Regions from separate parts of the Ancylobacter mangrovi genome, predicted to be linked through region 1. Evidence: predicted binding sites of a transcription regulator. Region 1 holds the regulator's gene; each other region holds the start of a gene.

Region 1 (5,445 bases):
TCGGCCAGCCGGTCGCCGAAGCTGACCAGATCCGCGCGGCGCGGCACCGCGATACGCGGCCGGGCGGGAAAGTCCCCCGGCGCGCCGATCGGCAGCGCACGCGAATAGGGGTCCGCCTCGTCCGACCCGCCCGCCGCGCGCAGCACCGCGAACGCTTCCTCGACCGACAACGCGAATACCGATACGCAGTCGAGGGAGCGGCAGGCCGGCACGACGCCGCTGGTCGAGACGAGGCCGAGGCTGGGCTTGAGCCCGACGATGTTGTTGAGCCCGGCGGGAACGCGCCCGGAGCCGGCCGTGTCGGTGCCGAGCGCAAACGGCACCAGCCCCGCCGCCACCGCCACCGCCGAGCCCGAGCTCGACCCGCCCGGCACCAGGTCCGCCCGCATGGCGTTACGCGGCGTGCCGTAGGGCGAGCGCGTCCCGTTCAGCCCGGTGGCGAACTGGTCGAGATTGGTCTTGCCGATAACGATCGCCCCGGCCCGGCGCAGCCGCGTCACGCAGCTCGCATCGCGGGTCGCGTCATAGGCGTAGTCCGGGCAGGCGCAGGTGGTCGGCAGGCCGGCGACGTCGATATTGTCCTTCACGGCGAACGGCACGCCATAAAGCGGCAGGCCGGCCGGATCGATCCCCTCCAGCGCCCGCAGCGCCGCCGCGATCGCCTGCGGCGTGCTGAGCGCGGTGAAGACCGCCGGATCGCCATGACGCTCGATGAGCTCGAAGCAGCGCGCAACCGTGTCCGCCGGCCGCGCCGCCCCGGAACGGTGGGCCGCGACGATGTCCGCGATGGTGCCGATCAATGTATCGTCCTTCCTGTGCTCCCGCGCTCATGCATAACACTTGAGCAGCACATAGGCCATTGCATACAGGAGCAGGAAACCGCGTTTCCACGGTGCCGGATTAGCGATCCATTTACCGATTGTGGAACACAAAAAGAACGGATAGTGTTTGTTCGTGATTTGTTTTCATTGCGGCGCGCGGACGGAAGGCATCGATGCTCACTCGCAAACAGCACGAGCTGCTTCGCTTCATCAATGACCGCCTCAAGCAGGACGGTGTTCCGCCCTCCTTCGAGGAGATGAAGGAAGCACTGGACCTGAGGTCCAAGTCCGGCATCCACCGTCTCATCACGGCGCTCGAGGAACGCGGCTTCATCCGCCGCCTTCCCAACCGGGCTCGGGCGCTGGAAGTGCTGCGCCTGCCGGAGGATTCGCAGCCGCCACGGGCCTCGCGCGCCTTCGCGCCCAACGTGATCGAGGGCAGCCTCGGGCGCGCCCGCCCCGCGGCGAGCGACGATGGCGCGTCGCGCTCGGTGCCGATCCCGGTCATGGGCCGCATCGCCGCCGGCACGCCGATCTCCGCGATCCAGTCGCGCGACCACACCATCTCCATGCCGCCGGAGATGATTGCGGGCGGCGAGCATTTCGCGCTCGAGGTGCGCGGCGATTCGATGGTCGAGGCGGGCATCCTCGACGGCGACCTCGCGCTCATCCGGCGGATGGACACCGCCAATACGGGCGACATCGTCGTGGCGCTGATCGACGACGAGGAAGCAACGCTGAAGCGGCTGCGCCGCAAGGGCGATTCGATCGCGCTGGAAGCCGCCAACCCGGCCTACGAGACCCGCATCTTCGGCCCCGACCGCGTTCGCATCCAGGGACGATTGGTAGGGCTTTTCCGGCGCTACTGAGGGCGCTTCGCGCCGGCGGGCCGCGGCGGCGCGAAGCGCCTCCGGCGGGTTGCCTTGGCGAGCGGCATCGATGGGCAGCGCCGGCTGGTCAGATTGGAAGCGGCATTTGTAACGGGGTTACCTGCCAGAGCTGACGGGCGGATGTGCACGAACTCACTGGTGAAGCTCCGAACGGCTCGAGCGGCCGGCTGGAATGTTGCTGGTCGCGGAAGGATCGCGGTTCTCGGCAGTTTTGCTCTGAGCCGATCCCTCGGCGAGGCGCGCGACGTCGCGAGCGAGGGTGGTGGACATACCCTCCGGCGCGAGCCTTGTCTCCCGCGGCGGCCTGGCCTCGGGAGGCAACCTGTGGTCTCGGGGAGGCAGTCTGGTCTCCGGCGGCAGCTTGGCCTCGGGAGGCGGATAACAAGACAGCGCCGCAGGCGCTGCGGAGTCGAACCCGGCTGGCGCCGATCCTTCGCCCCCGCCTCGTGCGCGGCTCAGTCGATTGTCTCGGTACGCGCGGACCCCAAGCGCACATGGGCTCTCGATAGGCATTCCTCCGGGGCCTCTCAGCGCGCCCGCCTCCGCAGGCCTTCATTGCGCGCGGTCGTCATTCCCGTTGCCCGTCATCGTCCGGCTCGTCATCCAACGCGCCGCCCCTGTCATTCGCCGGACTTTCCGCACTGGCTCGGCCGGCCGCGACCGGCTCGGCCGATGCACCCCTTCCGGGAGACAGCCCCGCCGGATCGACGCCCTGCGCGGGCGCAAGAAGGATATTGCCGGCCTCGGGAGATGGAGGCAGCCAGGGCCGCACCTCTCCGCCCGGCCGTGCCACCGAAAGGCGCCACTCCCCCGGCCCCGTCCGCGTCGCCGCCACCCCGCCGAGTTGGTGCCATGCATCGATATGGATCACCGTCGCCGCACAGTCCGCCGGCGGCTCAAAGGGCGTGACCACGATCTCGGCCCGCAGGCAGTCCTCGGCGAGCGAGCCGCGCTCGCGCGAGTAGGTGACGAGAGCACCATCGGGACCCGCCAGCGTGCAGCCCTGCGCGTCGCAGCGGGCTGCCTGCGTCAGATCGGCGGCGGGCACGGCGCGCACGCCCTCGGCGCTCAGCCATTGCGCCACCTCGAAGCGCTCGGCGATCCGCGTCGAGGGGGTGCCCATCAGCGAGAGCGCGCCGTCCGGCCCGCGCACGGCCACGGTGCGGGCGCGGGAATCGACATAGAGATCCGGCGGCCGTGCCAGCAGAAAGACGCATGCCCCGGCACCGGCCAGCAGCGGTCCCGCGAGAACGAGCCGCGTGCGCAACAGGCACAGGCAGGTCAGGGCGAGGCTGAGAAGGATGAGGCTCGCCATCGGCATGGCGGCGATGCCGCGATCCGCACCCGGCAGCGCGGCGACCGAATCCGCGATGCCGATCATCAGGTCGAGGCCCCAGCCCATCGCCCGCCAGGCCGGGCCGTCCCAGCCGAACGGCATCAGCATTGAGCCGAGCAGCCCCATCGGCATGACGATGAAGGACACCACCGGCATGGCAGCAAGGTTGGCGAGCAGGCTCAGGGGAGCGAGGCGCTGGAAATGGAAAGCGGCGAAGGGCGCGGTGGCGAGCCCCGCCACCAGCGAGGTCAGCGCCAGCGCCGCGACATAGCGCACCGGCCGCAGCGTCCAGCGCCGCGCCGTCGTGCCCGAAGGCGCCATCAGCCGCTGGCCCCACCTCTCATAGGCCGCCACCAGCGCCAGCGTCGCGGCGAACGACATCTGCGCGCCGGGGTCGAGGATCGCCCAGGGCGTGAGCACCATCACCACCAGCGCCGCGATCGCCAGCGTGCGCAGCGTCAGCGCCGGCCGGCCGATCATCACGCCAAGCAGAACCAGCAGCGTCATCACATAGGAGCGCTGCGTCGGCACATGCGCGCCGGACAGCAGCAGGTAGTAAGTGGCGGCGAACAGCGCCGGCACCGCGGCCCAGCTCTTGATCGGGTAGCGCAGCGCCAGCTCGGGCGGCAGCGCCAGCAGCGCGCGGGCGAGGAAGAACACCGTCATCGCCACCAGCGCCATGTGCAGCCCGGAGATCGAGAGGATGTGCGACAGGCCGGAGACGCGCATGTTCTCCTCGACGGTCTCCGGCACGCCGTCGCGCAGCCCGGTGACCAGCGCCACCGCGATCCCGCCCTGCCCGCCCGACAGCACCGCGCGGATGCGCCCGGCGATCGCCTCGCGGCTGCGCTCCAGCCAGGCGGCGAAGGCGAGCCCCGCGGGCGGCTCGGGGCCGGGCACGAGCTGCACCTTGCCAAGCGCGTAGCCCGTGGCGCCGATGCCCTCGAACCAGATCGCGCGGCCGAAGTCGAACCCGCCCGGATAGGCCGGCCCCGGCGGCGGCCCGAGCGTCGCGCGCAGGCGCACATGGGCGCCCACCGGCGGCGGATCGCCCGAGGCGAGGCTCACCCGCACCCGCTCTGGCGGATCGGCGATCTCGCGGCCGAGATGGGTCACCCGCAGCGTGATGCGGCTTCCGCGTGCGCGGCGTTCCTCCGCCTCCACGAAGCCGCTCACCTCCACCGCCTGGAGCGTGCGCGCCAGCACCGGATGGGCGATCCGACGCGCCTGCAGGCTCGCCACGGCGAAGCCGGCGGCGATGGTCGCCAGCAGCACGCAGAGGTGAAAGGCGAAGGGCCGGGCGCGGGCAAGCACGGCGAACACGCCGAACAGCCCCGCCGGCACCAGCCCGGCATAGGCCCATGGCTCGCGCGCCGCGCCGAAATACAGCGCGATGCCGGTGGCGAAGGCGACGGGCAAGAACAGGAAGCCGCGGCGGTCGTCGAGCTCGAGCAGCACCCATTCGCCGACCGCCTGCCCGCCCAGCAGCCGCAGCCATGGCAGGCCCGGCGCGGCGCCGGCGGCCGTGAGCGCGGGGACGCGAGGCGCGGAGGCGACGGCAAGCGCCCGCGCGCGCCCGGGGCGCGCCCGCCCTGCCGTTCCCTCTTCCGTTTCCTCTTCCGAGCCGCTCCCCGTCCCCATGCCCCGTCACGTCGTCGCGCCTCGCACGCCTGCCGGGCGCGGCGCCTTTTCCCCCGTCACAGACCTATGGTACACGCACCGTCCGCGCCCGCCATGCCGACCCGTTCCCCGGCGAGATCCCTCGCCGATCACCGCGCGCGAGACGAGAGACATGTCCGAGACCGTCGTCACCCGCTTCGCCCCCTCGCCCACCGGCTTCCTGCACATCGGCGGGGCGCGCACCGCGCTGTTCAACTGGCTCTATGCCCGGGCCAAAGGCGGCCGGATGCTGCTGCGCATCGAGGACACCGACCGCCAGCGCTCCACGCCGGAGGCGATCGAGGCCATCATCGACGGGCTGAAATGGCTCGGCATCGACTGGTCGGGCGACGTCATCTACCAGTTCGCCCGCGCCGAGCGGCACCGCGAGGCGGTGGAGCAGATGCTGCGGGACGGACGCGCCTATCCCTGCTACGCGACCGCCGCCGAGCTGGAGGAAATGCGCGACACCGCCCGCAAGGAAGGCCGCCCCCCGCGCTATGACGGGCGCTGGCGCGACCGCGACGCTTCCGAGGCACCCGAGGGGGCAAAGCCCGCCATCCGCCTGAAGGCGCCGGTCGAGGGGGAGACCGTGATCGAGGATCTGGTCCAGGGCCGCGTCGTGTTCCAGAACAAGGAGCTCGACGATCTCGTCCTGCTGCGCTCGGACGGCACGCCCACCTACATGCTCTCGGTGGTGGTGGACGACCACGACATGGGCGTCACCCACATCATCCGC
Region 2 (5,445 bases), on a different contig from region 1:
ACCAGCAATTCCGTGCCGCGCATCACCTTCTGCTGCAGCGTGATCGAGGCGCCCGCCACCTCGAGCGGGGCGGTGTGGATCTCCAGCACGTCGTCGATGCGGGCCGGCCGCACAAACTGGAGTTCCATCGAGCGCACCACGAAGGCGAAGCCCGGCGCCTCGGCGAGCGCCTCGCCGAACAGATCCCCCTGCACCACGCCGATCAGCCGCAGATGGTCGGAGCGGGCGCGCTCCATGAACTTCAGGTAGTTGGCGTGGTAGACGATGCCGGAGAAGTCGGTGTCCTCGTAATAGACGCGGACCGGCAGCACATGCCCGCCCGGCACCAGCCGGCCGGCGAGGTGCAGGAACGGATCGGCCTTCAGGACGTCCGGCGACAGCGGTTCGGGGCGCTCGTTCATAGTCGCCCTCATAGCCGAGCGCGGCCGCGTTGTGAACAAAGCCCGCGCTGGTCCGGTCCTGCCGTGCTGCCAAAAAGAAAACGGCCCGGCGCAGGGCCGGGCCGTCTCGATCAGGCGTGGAGGTCGGCGCCGGATGATCAGCCCCCGTTCTGGGGCTGGTTCCAGGGCTGGGACGGGGGGACGTCCGAGGGGGGCGGCGTGGGACGGTCGCGGCGCTCGGTCATGAACTGGTCGAACTCGGCCTTGTCCTTGGCCTGGCGCAGACGGTCTAGGAAGTCCCGGAAGTCCTTCTGCTCGTCCTCAAGGCGGCGCAGCGTCTCCTCGCGATACTCGTCGAAGGCGCGATTGCCGCTCGAGGCGAAACCGCCGCGCCGGCCGCAGCGGCCGCCGAATGCGCTGCGCATCATCTCCGCGCCGTCTTCCTGCCAGCGGCCGAAGCCGCGCCTGCCGCCACAAAACATCCGTCCACTCCCTATGGTGAAAGCCAGGATCGCCAGACCCAGGGGCCACCAGGCCATGAAGCCGAGGACCGTGAGTGCGATCCAGGCGGGCTTGCCGTAGTAGTCGAGCTTCTGTGCGAGCTCCATGGCATCCGTTCCTGGGTTAATGTTAATCACATTTACATAGGTAGAGACGGCCCGGCTCGTTGTCAAGGATCGCCCCTTCCGATTTCGCGGACGGCTCAGTTCGCCGGGGCGCCGAGGCCCTTCAGATAGACCAGGAAAGCCGCTTCCAGCAGCTCTTCGGGCGACATGGGCAGCTTGCGCCGCGCCCCGTCCGCGCGACCGAACAGCGAGGCGACGCCATGGGCGAGCGCCCAGGTGTGCAGCGCCACCATCAGCGCCGGCGGGCGCCCCTGCCCCGGCATCGAGGCGACCAGCACGTCGGCCGCCGCGCGCAGCACCCCGAACGCATCCTGGCTTGCCTGCGCCAGCGCCGGATGCGCCTCGGCCGACAGGCCGGATTCGAACATGGCGACATAGTCGGCGGGGTGGGTGCGGGCGAAATCGAGATAGGCCCGTCCCATGCGCTCATAGGCTTCGGCAGGTGTCGGCCGGCCCTCGCCCCACGACGCCTGCAACGCCGCGGCGAAGCGCTCGAAGCCTTCCGTCGCCACCGCCGCCAGTAGCTCGTCGCGGTCGCGGAAATGGCGGTAGGGCGCGGCGGGGCTGACGCCGGCACGCCGCGCCGCCTCGGCGAAGGTGGCGCCCGCCGTGCCCTTCTCCGCGATCAGCTCGAGCGCCGCCTTCATCAGGGCTTCCCGGAGGTTGCCGTGATGATAGCCGCGGGATTCGCCGTTTCTCGACCAGCTCATGTGAATGGCACTTACATCACCGCGCGATCCGCGTCGATTGCGCCGATGCACGCCGCCCCGTGCGCGTCATTCGTCGCCTTCGTCGAAGAGCGGCATCTGGTTGGTGCTGGTCGGCACGGCGAGGCCGAGATGCTTGAACGCATGGGCCGTCAGCATGCGCCCGCGCGGGGTGCGCTGGATGAAACCCTGCTGCACCAGATAGGGCTCGATGATCTCCTCGATCGCGTCGCGCGGCTCGGACAGCGCCGCCGCGATGGTCTCGACCCCGACCGGCCCGCCGCCATAGTTCACCGCGACCACGGTGAGGTAGCGCCGGTCCATCTGGTCGAGCCCGGCGGCGTCGACCTCGAGATGCCCGAGCGCATGGTCGGCGGCGGCGCGGTCGATCACGTCGCGGCCGGCGACCAGCGCGAAGTCGCGCACCCGGCGCAGCAGCCGCCCGGCGATGCGCGGCGTGCCGCGCGCGCGGCGGGCGATCTCGCGCGCCCCGTCCTTCGAGATCGGGATGCCGAATACCCGCGCCCCGCGCGAGACCACCAGCTCCAGCTCGTCCACGGTGTAGAAATTGAGCCGGACCGGGATGCCGAAACGGTCGCGCAGCGGCGTGGTCAGCAGCCCCGAGCGCGTGGTGGCGCCGACCAGCGTGAATTTGGAGAGCTGGATCTTCACCGAGCGCGCCGCCGGCCCCTCGCCGATGATGAGGTCGAGTTCATAGTCCTCCATCGCCGGATAGAGGATCTCCTCCACCGCCGGGTTGAGGCGGTGGATCTCGTCGATGAAGAGGACGTCGCCCTCTTCGAGATTGGTCAGCAGCGCCGCGAGGTCGCCGGCCTTGGCGATCACCGGGCCGGAGGTGGAGCGGAAGCCGACGCCCAGCTCGCGCGCGACGATCTGCGCCAGCGTCGTCTTGCCGAGCCCGGGCGGGCCGACGAACAGCACGTGGTCGAGCGCCTCGCCGCGCGCCTTCGCCGCCTTGATGAACACGTCGAGATTGGCGCGCGCCTGTTCCTGCCCGACGAAATCGGCCAGCGTCTGCGGGCGCAGCGTCGCCTCGGCGAGGTCCTCCTCGCGCTTGTCGGGCGTGATGAGGCGCTTGGTGTTCATGCCGGCGGGCTCCCGCGACGCGAGGGAAACACGCCGCCGACGATCAGCACGCCGGTGACGATCACGATCGCCGCCGCGAAGATCGGCGCGAGGATGATGGCGCGGTGCTCGAACAGTGCCTCGTATTCCTTGAAGTCGATCGACAGGAAGACCACGGCGAGCGGCAGCAGCGACACCACCAGCACCGCGACGAGCACGAACAGCCGCGAGCGCGGCGTGAAGGACAGCGCGAAGGCGCAGATCCCCGCCGCCAGCCCGCCCGGCACCACCGCGATGGCGGCGTAGTTGGCCGACATCAGGCTGTGCATCAGCCGCTCGATCATCAGCACGGCGATGATCGCGCCGCCATAGGCGAAGATCATGGCCGGGATACGCGACGGCCACGGCCACACGGCCGGCTCGCGCCGGTCGGCACCGCGCAGGCGCGAGAGCAGGCGCAGCATCATCGCGCCAGCTCCTTCAGCCCGAGCCGGATCAGCCGTGCGGCGTCGGCCCCCTCGCCCGCCTCGCGCAGCGCGGCCGCCACCGCGGCACTGGCCTGCACCTGCGCGTAGCCGAGATTGACCAGCGCCGAGACCGCGTCGCTCACCGGCGCGGGGGCGCTGCGCTCCTCGATCTGCCCGGCGAGCTGGGCCAGCGCGGGGTCGACGTCGGCGAAGCCCGGCGCCTTGTCCTTGAGCTCGGCGACGATGCGCGCGGCGACCTTCGGCCCGACGCCGTTGGCGCGCGCCACCATCGCCCGGTCGCCCATCGCCACCGCATTGGCGAGCTCGGAGGGCGAGAGGGTGGAGAGCACGTTGAGCGCCACCTTGGAGCCGACCCCCTGCACGTTCTGCAGCAGGATGAACCAGGATTTCTCGGCCTTCGAGACGAAGCCGTAGAGCCGGATCATGTCCTCGCGCACGAAGGTCTCGATGAACAGCGTCGCCGCCTCCCCCGCCGGCGGCAGCGCCTGCAGCGTGCGCCCGGAGCAGTGCACGAGATAGCCCACCCCGTGCACGTCGAGGATGACGTGATCCTCGCCATAGGTATCGACCACGCCCTTCAGCTTGCCGATCATCGCGCCGCCATCCGGGCCTTCATCTGCGCCATGCCCCTATGCTGGGCGTGGGTGACCGCCACCGCAAGCGCGTCGGCGGCGTCGTCGGTCTCGAAATCGGCCTGCGGCAGCAGCACCTTCATCATCATGCGGATCTGCGCCTTCTCGGCCCGGCCGGCGCCGACCACGGTTTTCTTCACAAACAGCGCGGCATATTCCGACACCGGCACGCCGGCAAGGGCCGGGGTGAGCATCACCACGCCGCGCGCCTGGCCGAGCTTCAGCGTCGAGGCCGGATTGACGTTGACGAAGGTCTCCTCCACCGCCGCCTCGTCCGGGCGATAGGCGGAGAGCACGCGCGCCAGCTCGGTATGGAGCGCGGCGAGGCGGTCCGCGAGCCCGCCCTCCTCCGGCGGCAGCACCGTGCCGCAGGCGACGAAGGTCAGCCGCGTGCCGGCGGCCTCGATCACCCCCCATCCGGTGCGGCGGAGGCCGGGGTCGAGCCCGAGGATGCGAATCGCAGGTGGCGCCATATCATCGGCGTACCCGAACAAAGGACGAACGTGAAGGCCGTGGGCGCCGCCTGCCCGCCCGCCGGCCGGTTGTGGTTAACGCAAGGTTGATATCGCCGGCGCCCGTTGACGCCGGTCAAGACCGGGACGCCGCGCCGGGCGCATGCTGGCGCCTCCGGTCCCTCGGGGGTGACGGCAATGAACGCGAAGACCGACGGCGGGAAGATCGACCCGCTTCTGCGCGAGAAGATCGTGAAGGTGCTGGACACGCACCGCATCTGTACCGTCGCCACGCTGCGGCCGGATGGCTGGCCGCAGGCGACGACGGTCGGCTATGTGCATGACGGGCTGGCGATCTACTTCCTGTGCGCGCTCGACAGCCAGAAGGCTGCCAACATCGCCCGCGACGACCGCGTCTCGCTCACCATCGACCGCGACACGGCCGACATCATGGCCATCAGCGCGCTGTCGCTGGCCGGCCATGCGCGCGCCGTCGGGGACCGCACCGAGGCCGAGCGGGTGATCACGGCGATGATCGCCGCCTATGCCGACGCGCCCGCCCCGGTGCCGATCGTCCGCCCCAGCCCGGACGACATCCGCATCTTCCGCGTCACGCCGAGCGTGATCTCGCTGCTCGACTACTCGAAGGGCTTCGGTCACACCGACCTGGTGCGGCTGTAGTGCCTCAGCGCGCCTTGCGCTCGCTGTCGAGATCGGCCATCGCCATGGCCGGATAGCGCTCGCCGGCCGCGGCGCCCTTCGGCACCGCCGTCTCGATCGCGGCGAGATCGTCGGGCGAGAGGCGGATGTCCGCCGCGCCCAGCGCTTCGGCGAGGCGGTCGCGCCGGCGCGCGCCGACCAGCGGCACGATGTCCGCGCCCTGCGCGTCCACCCAGGCGATCGCCGCCTGCGCCACCGAGATGCCGCGCGCCTCGGCGACCTTTCTCAGCGCCTCGACCAGCGCGAGGTTGGCGGCGGCGTTCTCGCCCTGGAAGCGCGGGCTGGCGCCGCGGAAATCGCCAGCGCCCTGCGTGCCCTGCCAGTGGCCGCTGATGAGACCGCGCGAGAGCACGC
Region 3 (5,445 bases), on a different contig from region 1:
TGGGTGCATCTGGTGACCACCGTGCCGGTGATGCTCGCCACCTGCATTCCGCCCTTGCGGCCGCTGAAGGGATGGCTGGTCGCCAGCCAGTACTTCTACAAGGCCGAGGAGGGGCGTCTCGTCGATCCCTCCGTTCCCGGCGCGCCCGCCGGCGGGCCGGCAGGATCAGCCCCGCGCGCCTGAACGCTCTTCCTTCCCCTCGATCAGGGCCGCCAGCCCGCCGAGCGCTTCGGCGAGGCGGGCACGGTCGGCCACCGCGCCGAGCGCGATGCGCACCGCCCGGCGCGCCGTGCCGTCGACGCTGAAGGCCTCGGCCGGCATGATCCCCAGCCCCTGCCGCCGCGCCGCCTCGATGAGGCGGGCGCTGTCCCAGCGCGCGGGCAGGGGCTGCCAGACGTGAAGCCCGTCCGGATGCGCGTGGCTGCCCGCGGGCAGCAGGTCCCGCGCCAGCCGCTGGCGCTCGCGCGCCTCGCGCCGTATGGCGCCGAGCAGATGGGTCGCGGTGCCGGTGGCGATCCAGCGCGTCGCCAGCGCGCTCATCAGCGGCGCCGGCATCAGGGTGAGCGCGCGCAGCGCCGCCGCCAGCCTCTCGGGATCCTCGCGCTGCGGGACGGTGACGAAGGCCGTGCGCAGGCCGGGCGTCAGGCACTTGGCGAGGGTGGCGACGTGATAGGCCGATTCCGGCAGCAGGGCGGCGAGCGCCGGGGCGGGCCGGTCGATCAGCCGGCTGTAGGGATCGTCCTCGATCACGGTGAGGCGGTAGGCGCTGGCCACCGCCGCGATCTCGTGGCGCCGCGCCGGCGGCATGGTGCGGGTGGTCGGGTTCTGGATGGTCGGCTGGATGTAGAGCGCGCGCGGCTTCAGCGTCTCGCAGGCGCGCGCCAGCGCCTCGGGCTCGAGCCCCTGCGCGTCGCAGGCGACCGGCGTCACGGCGAGGCGGAGCGCGGCGCTCGCGGCGAGGAAGCCGGGATAGGTCTCCGGCTCCGCCAGGATCACCTCGCCGGGCTGGGCCAGCATGGAGAGCAGGGCGGCCAGCGCGGGCTGGGTGCCGGGGGTGACGACCACGCGGCGCGGGTCCACCGCACCGAGCACGGGCTCCAGCCATTGCGTCGCGGCCAGCCGGTCCGGCGCGGCGCCGGGGCCGATGTGATAGGCCATCAGCACGTCGGCATTGGAGCGGGCGAGGAGCGAGGCGAGACCGCGCTCGACCAGCGCGCCGAGCGACAGGCCGCGCGGGGGCGGGGGCATCAGCATCGACAGGTCGAGCGCCGGCACGGCCGCGCCCGAGCCGCCGGGAATAAAGGAGCCCCGCCCGGTGACGGCGTCGATCAGCCCGCGATGGCGCGCCTCGCTATAGGCCCTCGTGACCGTGGTGAGATCGACCTGGAGCTGCTCGGCGAGGGCGCGCTGGGTGGGCAGGCGCTCGCCCGGGCGCAGCACCCCGCGCGCCACCGCATCCTCCAGCGCGGCGAGGATCTGGGCGTAGAGCGGGCCGGCGGCGCGGTCGAGCGGGCCGATCCAGTCCGGCGTCGAGGCGGGGTCGAAGGGAACGGGGGCGAGGGGTGCGGGGCGGGAGGATTCGGTGTCTTGCATGGCGTCGCTACTCCCGGCCTGCCGGGGCGCGGCGCGCTTTCCGGCGCCCCGTGCAGGCAGGAGCGCACTATGCCGTCCCGCCCCTGCGCGCGCATCCTGTTTCGCAAGGAGGCTTGACTCGCGAGGCGGAACGAGTCGTCTTTATGAGAACAAAACATGAACTAATGTGAGCGCGACGATGGGCCCTGCCCGAGACGTTTCCGCGCTGAGGCAGCTGCTCGCCGGGCTTGAGGCGGAGCGCCTGCCCGGCGAGGCTTCCTCCTTCACCCTCGGCGCCGCCGGGACCGGCGAGATCGCGCTCGGGCGCGGGACGCTGCACGAGGTGCAGGCGGAGCGGGGCGCGGACCAGCCGACAGCGGCCGGCTTCGCCCTGGCGCTGGCCTTGCGGGCCGGGCAGGCGGCGCACCTGCCCCCCATGCCCGTGTCTCCAGCGCCTCTTCCGCTCGCGGGCTCTGGGCACGCCCCTCCCGTGCCGCTGCGGCCGGGCGCCCGTCCGGTGCTCTGGGTGCGGCAGGACATGGCCGAGGCCGAGCTCGGGCGGCTCGATGCCGCCGGCCTTGCCGGGCTCGGGATCGATCCCGCCGGCCTCGTGCTGGTGCGGGCGCCGGACGCGGCGGCGGCGCTGCGCGCGGGCGAGGACGCGCTGCGCTGTCCCGCGCTCGGGGCCGTGCTGATCGAGATCTGGGGCGCGCCGAAGGTGCTCGACCTCACCGCCACCCGCCGCCTCTGCCTGCGCGCCGCGGCGGCCGGCGTCACCGGCCTGCTGCTGCGCGGGGCGGCGCGGAGCGTTCCCACCGCCGTGGCGACGCGCTGGCGGGTGGCGCCCGTTCCCTCGCTGCCGCTGGAGGGCCACGCCCCCGGCGCCCCGGCCTTCGAGGTGCGCCTGCTGCGCCATCGCGGCGGGCCCGAGGGACGGCCGGTGGAAGGGGGCACATGGAAACTGGAGTGGGACCGTGAGACATGTTCCTTCCGCGACCTCCCCGCGCTACCTCGCGCTGTGGTTCCCGTTCCTGCCGGCGGACCGGTTGGAGCGAAGCCGGCGGGGCGGGAGCGCGCCGTCGCGCCGTTCCGCCGCGCGGGCTGACGGCTTGCCCGCGCCGGCGGCGCTGGTCTTCGTCGAGACGGTGAAGAACGCGCTGCGCCTCGTCGCGGTGGACCGGCAGGCGCGCCGGTGCGGGCTCGCGCCCGGCCTGACGTTGGCGGATGCGCGCGCGCGCATTCCCGACCTCGCCGTGATCGAGCACGACCCGGTGGCGGACGCGGCCTTTCTCGAGGCGATCGCTGACGATTGTGACCGCTGGACGCCGCTGGTCGCACTCGACGGCGCCGACGGGCTGGTGCTCGACATCACCGGCTGCGCGCATCTGTTCGGCGGCGAAGCGATGATGCGCGCGCGCCTTCTCGACCATCTGGAGCGGCGCGGGCTCGGCGCCACGGCGGTCATTGCCGGCACGCCGGAGGCGGCGCGCGCGCTGGCGCGGGCGAGCCGGGGCGGCGTGGTGCCGCCGGGCGGGGAGGCGCGGGCGGTGGCGCCGCTTCCCGTCGCCCTGCTCGGCATCGACGAGACGATCGCGAGCGGGCTCTCCCGGGCCGGGCTGAAGACCATGGGCGACCTCGCCGAGCGGCCCGGCACGCCGCTCGCCGCGCGCTTCGGCGAGGAGCTGCTGGTGCGCCTGCGCCGCACGCTCGGCCATGAGGACGTGCGCATCGTGCCGCGCCGGCCGCTGCCGGCCTGCATCGCCGAGCGCCGCTTCGCCGAGCCGATCGGCCGCGCGGAGGACATAGAGGGCGCGCTGGCCGGGCTGGTCGGGGACCTCGCCCTGATGCTGGAAGCGCGCGGGGAGGGCGGACGGGCCTTCGAGGCCTCGTTCTTCCGGGCCGACGGCGCGGTGCGGCGGCTGAAGGTGGAGACCGCGCGGCCCTCGCGCGACGCGCCCGCGCTGATGCGGCTCTACCGCGAGCGGATCGCGGCGCTGGCGGACCCGATCGATCCCGGCTTCGGCTTCGATCTGGTGCGGCTCGCCGTGCTGCGCGCCGAGTCGCTCACCCCCGCGCAGGTGAGCCTCGACGGGCGCGCGGTCGCGGAGGAGGAGGTCGCGGAGCTGACCGACCGGCTCGCCGTGCGGCTGGGGCGCGAGCGGGTGCTGCGCTTCTCGATGCGCGACACCCACGACCCGGAGCGGGTCAGCGTGCAGGTGCCGGCGGGCGAGCCGGTGCCGCCCATGGCCCGCCCCGAATTCCTGCTGCCGCGCCCGCTCACCCTGTTCGACCCGCCCCAGCCGGTCGAGGCGCTGGCCGAGGTGCCCGACGGGCCGCCGCTGCGCTTCCGCTGGCGGCGCGTGGTGCACGAGGTCACCCGCGCCGAGGGGCCCGAGCGGATCGCCCCGGAATGGTGGCGCGTGCCCGGCGGCGTGCCCGGAGCCCCGCATGCGCGCGAGCTCACGCGCGACTATTTCCGTGTCGAGAACCGCGAGGGGCGGCGCTTCTGGCTGTTCCGCGCCGGCCTTTACGACCGCGAGCCGGCCGCGCCGCGCTGGTTCCTGCACGGCCTGTTCGCGTGAGGCGGCGATGAGCACCCCCTTCTTCGCCGAGATGGTCGCGGCCTCGAACTTCTCCTTCCTGCGCGGGGCCTCGCCGGCGGAGGCGCTGGTGACGCAGGCGCTCGCCCTCGGCCATGCCGGCATCGGCATCGCCGACCGCAACACGGTGGCCGGCGTGGTGCGCGCCTATGCGGCGGTGGAGCGGGCGAAGGAGGTCTATGCCGAGGCGTGGCAGGCCCGGACGGCGGTTCTCGCGCGGCACGCGCAGGCCGCGGAGGCCGGCACCGGCGAACCGGCCGACGGCGCTCCGTCCGAGCCGGCGCAGGCGCTCGGCGAGAGGGAGCAGGATCGGGCACCCGAAGGCTTGGCGCCGGAAGGCCCGGCCTCAGGTGATCCGGCCTCGCAGAGCCCGATATCGAGGAGCCCGGTATCGGCGATTTCGTCCTCGCGGCGTCCGGCACCGGAGGCCCCGCCTCCGCAGGGCCGGGCGCCCGGAAAGGACGCCGGCGCGGCCCTCTCCAGCCCGACCGCCCCGCCGGAAGAAGAGGATGCGCTGGAGCGGGTCGTGCGCACGCTCGCCGGGGAGGCGGCCGAGCGCGGCGCGGCGCCGCAGCTCGCCCTCACCCTCGTCGTCGGCGCGCGGCTGGTCTTCGCCGACGGCACGCCGGATATCGTCGCCCATGCCCAGGACCGCGCCGGCTGGGGACGGCTCACCCGCCTGCTCACGGTCGGCAATCTGCGCGCCGGCATCAAGGGCGAGTGTCATCTCAGGCTCGACGACCTCCTCGCCGATGCGCGCGGCCTCTCGCTGGTCCTGATGCCGCCGCGCCACCTGCCGGCACAGGTAGTCGCCGGGCTTCGCGGGACGCTGGCGAAGCTGCACGAGGCAGCGCCCGGCTCGCTCTGGCTCGGCGCCACCATGGCGCGGCGCGGCGACGACCGCCGGCACCTCGCGGCGCTGAAGGCGCTAGCAGTGCAGGCCGGCGTGCCGCTGATCGCCACCAATGACGCGCTCTACCACCACCCCGACCAGCGCGACCTGCAGGACGTGCTCACCTGCATCCGCGAGGGCGTGACCCTCGAGGCGGCGGGGCGGCTGCTCGAGGCCAATGCCGAGCGCCACCTGAAGCCGCCGGCCGAGATGGCCCGCCTGTTCCGCGAGGCGCCCGAGGCGGTGGAGGAGATACGCGACTTCCTCGCCCGCATCGATTTCTCGCTCGGCGAGCTGCACTACGAATATCCCGAGGAGCCGGTGCCGCCGGGGCGCACGCCGCAGGACTGGCTGGAGGAGGTGACCTGGCGCGGCGCCGCC
Region 4 (5,445 bases), on a different contig from region 1:
ATCAATCCGGCGGTGCTGATCGGCGGCGCCGATATCCTGATGGGCGGCGGCGACAGCGGCTACAGCCAGCAGCAGTCGCCGGCGCCCTCGGGCAAGCAGGGCGCGCCGAGCGACCAGATCGGCCAGTTCGCCGCTACCGTGCTGGCGCAGACCGAGGATGTGTGGACCGCCGTCTTCAAGGCGCAGGGCGAGACCTACCAGGACCCGGGCATGGTGCTGTTCTCTGGCGCCACCCGCTCGGCCTGCGGCACCGCGCAGTCGGCCATGGGGCCGTTCTACTGCCCGCTGGACCAGAAGGTCTATCTCGACACCTCGTTCTTCCAGGAGATGAAGCAGCGCTTCCGCGCGCCCGGCGACTTCGCCGCCGCCTATGTCATCGCCCATGAGGTCGGCCACCACGTCGAGAACCAGATCGGGCTTCTCGAGAAGGTGCAGGCGCGCCAGCGCCAGGTCTCGCGGTCGGAAGCCAACGCGCTCTCGGTGCGGGTCGAGCTGATGGCCGACTGCCTCGCCGGGGTGTGGGCGCACCATGCCGACCAGCAGTGGCAGATCCTCGAGGAAGGCGATATCGAGGAGGCGCTGAACGCGGCTTCCGCCATCGGCGACGACAAGCTGCAGAAGCAGGCGCAGGGCTATGTGGTGCCCGACAGCTTCACCCATGGCAGCTCGGCGCAGCGGGTGAAGTGGTTCCGCACCGGGCTCGACACCGGCTCGATGGGCAAGTGCAATACGTTCCAGAGCAGTAACTGAACCATGAGTGCCGAATCCGCCGAGAAGATTTTCGTGCCGCTGGCCATCGCGGTGCTGACGATCTCCGACACGCGCGTCCTCGCCGACGACCGCTCCGGCAACACGCTGGTGGAGCGGATCGCGGCGGCGGGCCACAAACTCGCCGACCGGGCCATCGTGCCCGACGATGTCGAGACCATCCGCGTGCGGGTCGCCGGCTGGATCGCCGATGCGGGGGTCGACGTGGTGATCACCACCGGCGGCACCGGCTTCACCGGGCGCGACGTGACGCCCGAAGCGATCGAGCCGCTGTTCGAGAAGCGCATGGAGGGCTTCTCGACCGTGTTCCACATGATCTCGTTCGGCAAGATCGGCACCTCGACCCTGCAGAGCCGGGCGACCGCCGGGGTCGCCAACGCGACCTATATCTTCTGCCTGCCGGGCTCGCCGGGCGCCTGCCGCGACGGCTGGGACGAAATCCTCGTCCACCAGCTCGACATCCGCCACAAGCCCTGCAACTTCGTCGAGATCCTGCCGAGGCTCGACGAGCACCTCAAGCGCGGCAAGCTGCGCGCGCCGGCCTGAGACACGGGCCGGCCGGTCTCAGCTTTCGGGCAGCAGCATCTGCGAGCGCAGGAGCACCATCCGCCCGCGCCCGATCCGCGCCACCAGCCGGCGGGCGGACTGCGCGCCGGCCTCGTGCCCGCCCAGCGCCTCGTAGAAGCGGCGATGGATCAGTAGCCCCTGCTCCGGGCGCGGCCGGCCGGTGAGCGCGTGGCGCGCCACGGCGGCCGCTTCCTTCAGCCGCGGCGCCACGCCGAAACCGTCGAGCGCGAGCCGGAAGGTGGCCGCGCGCCGGTCGGCGGCGCCGATGCGATCGACCTGGTCGGTGAAGGCGCGCACGTCGCGGGCCCAGCCTTCCTGGAGGATGCCTTCCGGCTCCAGGAACAATAGCCACGGACTGCGGGCCGCCGCCGCGCCCTGGCGGTGGCGCGCGCCGGCATCGGCCGGGCCGCGCAGATACTCGCAGCCCGCCGCATCGGCGATTTCGGCGATTTCCGGCGAGGCGCCGGTGTCGACCAGCAGAACCTCGCGCACCACGCCGGCGGCGGCGCCCGGGACCAGCGAGGCGAGCGCGGGGATCAGGAGGCGGTGGGACCCACTCGTGGGAACGACGACCGAGATCACGCTTGGCTGCGGCTCCCTGAAGCGGAAAGGGGGCGGAGGGCGGTGCGGCTGAGGACCCTGCACGCAAAGCGCAAGGCGTTGCCCTGCCTATAGCAGGCGTCCGCGCGCGTGAAGCGGCGTCTTCCGCATTTCGATGTATGTTCTTGATATGTTCTTATGGCTGGACTAAGAATCCGGCATGGAACGCCGCACCGAACTTCTCCCCCGACAAAAGTCGCCGCCGGCGGCGGCGCCGAAGCATCTCGGCCGGCTGGCCGAGGAGCGGCGGGCGATGCGGGAGAAGGAGGAGCGCGCGCAGGCGCGGGACACCTCGACGCTGTCGGAAATGGATGGCGGGCCGGAGCCGGCCGGGCCGTCGGTCGAGGCCGGGCGCCGGCGCGGCCGGGGCGCGCTCTCCAACGCGGCGGGCCGGTTCGAGCCGCAGGCGCGCGAGGCGTTCGACGACGGCTGGCAGAGCCTCGACGAGCTGCCGGTCTTCCGCACCGACGTGACGGTGGAGCGGGCGCGCACCATCATCAACCGCAACGATTCGCCCGATGTCGGCTTCGACCGCTCGATCAATCCCTATCGCGGCTGCGAGCATGGCTGCGTGTACTGCTTCGCCCGCCCGACCCACGCCTATCAGGGCCTGTCGGCCGGGCTCGACTTCGAGACGAGGCTGTTCGCCAAGGCAGACGCGCCCGAATTGCTGGCGAAGGAGCTGGCGAAGCCGGGCTACGAGCCGCGCACCATCGCGCTCGGCATCAATACCGACGCCTACCAGCCGATCGAGCGCGAATGGCGACTGACGCGCCGGATCCTGGAGGTGCTGAGCGATTTCGGCCATCCGGTCGGCATCGTCACCAAGTCCGCGCTGGTGCTGCGCGACCTCGACATCCTCGCGCCGATGGCCGAGCGGGGGCTGGTGAAGGTCGCGCTGTCGGTCACCTCGCTCGACCACAAGCTGGCGCGGGTGATGGAGCCGCGCGCGGCGACGCCGATGCGCCGCCTCGATGCGCTGCGCCGCCTGAGCGAGGCGGGCGTGCCCACCGCCGTGCTGGTGGCGCCGGTCGTGCCGGCGGTGACGGACATGGAGATGGAGCGCATCCTCGACGCCGCCGCCGCCGCCGGCGCGTCGGAGGCGGGCTATGTGATGCTGCGCGTGCCGCTGGAGATCAAGGACCTGTTCAAGGAGTGGCTGCTGGCCCATTTCCCGGATCGCTACCGCCACGTCCTGGCGCAGCTGCGGGAACTGCACGGGGGCAAGGAATATGATTCCACCTTCGGCCATCGCATGACCGGCAGCGGCCCCTATGCCTGGACCATGGCGCGGCGCTTCGAGATCGCGGTGGAGCGGCTCGGCCTGAACCGCCGCCACACGCGCCTGACGACGCGGGCCTTCAACCGCCCGCCACGCAAGGGTGAGCAATTGTCGCTGTTCGGGGAGGATGCATGATCGCGGTGGAGGAATGCGAGAACGGGCCGGAGGACGCGCCGGCCCGGGAACTGACGCGCGAGGCGGTGCGGCGGGGAGGGCGGGAGGTCCCGCCGCTGCGCCTGTCGCTGGTGACGCTTGGCGTGGCGGATCTCGCGCGCGCGGCCGCCTTCTACGAGAAGCTCGGCCTGGCGCGGAAGGTGCGCGAGGCCGGGGGCGTGGTGTTCCTCGAGGCGGGCCCGGTGGTGCTGGCGCTCTATCCGCGCCATGAGCTGGCGACCGATGCCGGCGTCGTCGACGGCCGGCACGGCCAGTTCGGCGGCGTGGCGCTGGCCTGCAACCGGGCGAGCCGGGCCGATGTCGACGCCACGCTCATCCGCGCAGTGGCGGCGGGCGGGCGGGCGCTGCGGCCGGCGCAGGCGACCTTCTGGGGCGGCTATTCCGGCTATGTGGCCGATCCCGACGGCTACCCCTGGGAGATCGCGCACAATCCCGGATTCGGGCTCGACGAGGAGGGCCGGCTGATCCTGCCGGCGTGAGGACGTGCCCTTCGTCGCGATGCCCGCGGGCTTCCCGCGGCATGAAGGCCGCGGGGACGGACTAGCGGAGCCGGCTCGCCTTGGCAGGCAGACGTGGCGGCCGCTTGGGCGGCCGTTCACGCCGCCGCGAACTCTCGCCACGGCGGCCGCCTGGACCGCCGTGGGCTCTCACTGCCGCGGCCGCTCGGATCGCCGCCAGCCCTCGCCGCCGCGCGCTCCTGCCGGCTCAGGCTCTCGCCGCGGCGTTCTTGCCGACTCAGCCTCTCGCCGACCCAGCCTCTCGCCGGCTCAGTTGGCGGTGAGCAGGGGCTCGAGCTCCTTGTCGAGCTCGTCCGGGCTGATCGCGCCGGAAATCTTCTTGCCGTTGATGAAGAAGGTCGGGGTGGCGTCGATGCCGAATTCCTTCGAGCCGCGCTCGGCCACCTGGTCCACCTCGCCGGCCAGCTTCTTGTCGTTGAGGCAGGCGTTGAACTGTTCCTCGGTCATGCCGCCCTGCTTGGCGATGGTGAGCAGCGCCTGCGCCGGGTTGTTGGTGAAGGCCCAGCTCTTCTGGGTCTCGAACAGCGTGTCGACCATCGGGTAGTACTTGTCCGGCCCGGCGCAGCGGGCCAGCATGAAGGCGGCCTTGGCGACGATGTCGAGCGGGAACTCGCGCAGGATGAACTTCACCTTGCCGGTGTCGATGTATTTTTCCTTGAGCACCGGGTAGGTGGTCTCGTGGAAATGCGCGCAGTGACCGCAGGTCATGGAGGCGTATTCGACGATGGTGACCGGCGCGTCGGCCTTGCCGAGCACCAGATCGGGCAGCGCGCCCGGCGCCATCAGCTTGGCCATCTCCACCGTCTGCGCCTCGGCGCTGCTGATGAAGGCGATCTGGCCGGCGCCGAAACTCACCGGACTGGCGATCGTGAACAGGGCGGCCGCGGTGAGGGCGGCGGTCCCCAGCCCTTCGAGGAAGCGACGGCGATCGATCATGGTCGGTCTCCAAAACAGGTGCCGGGGCGATCGGTCGGCCCGGACGGAATGCGCCTACAGGCAGCGCGCGAACATGGCAACGGTGGGGCACCGCTGGTCTTTGTCACCGCTGCGTGAAGTGTCAGCGCCGCGGCCGCATGCGCAAGGGCCGCGATGGGGCCGGCGCCGCCGGCGTGCGGCGGTCGCGCGCGACCAGCGCGCCGAGACGGGCGAGCGCCGCAGCGAGCTCGGGGTCCTCGAACGGGCCCAGCCGGCGGGCGATGTCGGCGCGCGCGGCGGCGTCGGGCTCGGCCGGGCGGGGCGGGCGCGCGGGCCGGTTGGCGACCGGCCCCTGGCGCAGCGCCAGCCGGCCGATGCAGCGCCAGCCGAAATAGCGGTTGACGCGCTCGACCACGACCGGGCCGAGATGCTGGAGCTCGATGGCGTAGCCGCCCTCGACGCGCACATGCAGCACGCCCGGCTCCGGGCTCTCCGGCCGGCTCGGCCAGACCAGCTTGACCGGCAAGGCCCGCGCCGCCATCACGTCGCCGACGATCTCGGCCCAGCGGGTGACGATCTCGACCGAGGCGATGCCGCGCTGGCGGCAGCTCTCGGAGATGG

The links. Region 1 encodes LexA, which represses DNA repair genes until DNA is damaged. Its sites were predicted from a motif close to TGTTCNNNNTGTGTTCNG; they were not measured.
Region 2: the regulator LexA is predicted to act here: its motif matches at 4,406-4,423, upstream of ruvC (crossover junction endodeoxyribonuclease RuvC).
Region 3: the regulator LexA is predicted to act here: its motif matches at 1,739-1,756, upstream of NVS83_RS11315 (ImuA family protein).
Region 4: the regulator LexA is predicted to act here: its motif matches at 2,056-2,073, upstream of NVS83_RS11390 (PA0069 family radical SAM protein).

The regions. Positions count from the first base shown of each region.
Region 1 is NZ_JANTHY010000005.1:8,119-13,563, reverse strand. It holds gene atzF (allophanate hydrolase) at 1-800, opposite strand, end outside; gene lexA (transcriptional repressor LexA) at 995-1,690, shown strand; gene NVS83_RS13410 (ComEC/Rec2 family competence protein) at 2,280-4,688, opposite strand; gene gltX (glutamate--tRNA ligase) at 4,840-5,445, shown strand, end outside.
Region 2 is NZ_JANTHY010000006.1:118,364-123,808, reverse strand. It holds gene ybgC (tol-pal system-associated acyl-CoA thioesterase) at 1-401, opposite strand, end outside; gene NVS83_RS16015 (DUF2852 domain-containing protein) at 539-988, opposite strand; gene NVS83_RS16010 (TetR/AcrR family transcriptional regulator) at 1,084-1,716, opposite strand; gene ruvB (Holliday junction branch migration DNA helicase RuvB) at 1,783-2,820, opposite strand; gene NVS83_RS16000 (hypothetical protein) at 2,817-3,266, opposite strand; gene ruvA (Holliday junction branch migration protein RuvA) at 3,263-3,880, opposite strand; gene ruvC (crossover junction endodeoxyribonuclease RuvC) at 3,877-4,392, opposite strand; gene NVS83_RS15985 (pyridoxamine 5'-phosphate oxidase family protein) at 4,570-5,052, shown strand; gene NVS83_RS15980 (aldo/keto reductase) at 5,057-5,445, opposite strand, start outside.
Region 3 is NZ_JANTHY010000003.1:347,088-352,532, forward strand. It holds gene NVS83_RS11305 (DUF983 domain-containing protein) at 1-183, shown strand, start outside; gene NVS83_RS11310 (aminotransferase-like domain-containing protein) at 166-1,593, opposite strand; gene NVS83_RS11315 (ImuA family protein) at 1,772-2,677, shown strand; gene NVS83_RS11320 (Y-family DNA polymerase) at 2,682-4,154, shown strand; gene NVS83_RS11325 (error-prone DNA polymerase) at 4,162-5,445, shown strand, end outside.
Region 4 is NZ_JANTHY010000003.1:363,047-368,491, forward strand. It holds gene ypfJ (KPN_02809 family neutral zinc metallopeptidase) at 1-750, shown strand, start outside; gene moaB (molybdenum cofactor biosynthesis protein B) at 754-1,314, shown strand; gene NVS83_RS11385 (glycosyltransferase family protein) at 1,333-1,917, opposite strand; gene NVS83_RS11390 (PA0069 family radical SAM protein) at 2,243-3,352, shown strand; gene NVS83_RS11395 (VOC family protein) at 3,349-3,870, shown strand; gene NVS83_RS11400 (DsbA family protein) at 4,159-4,845, opposite strand; gene NVS83_RS11405 (DUF721 domain-containing protein) at 4,967-5,445, opposite strand, start outside.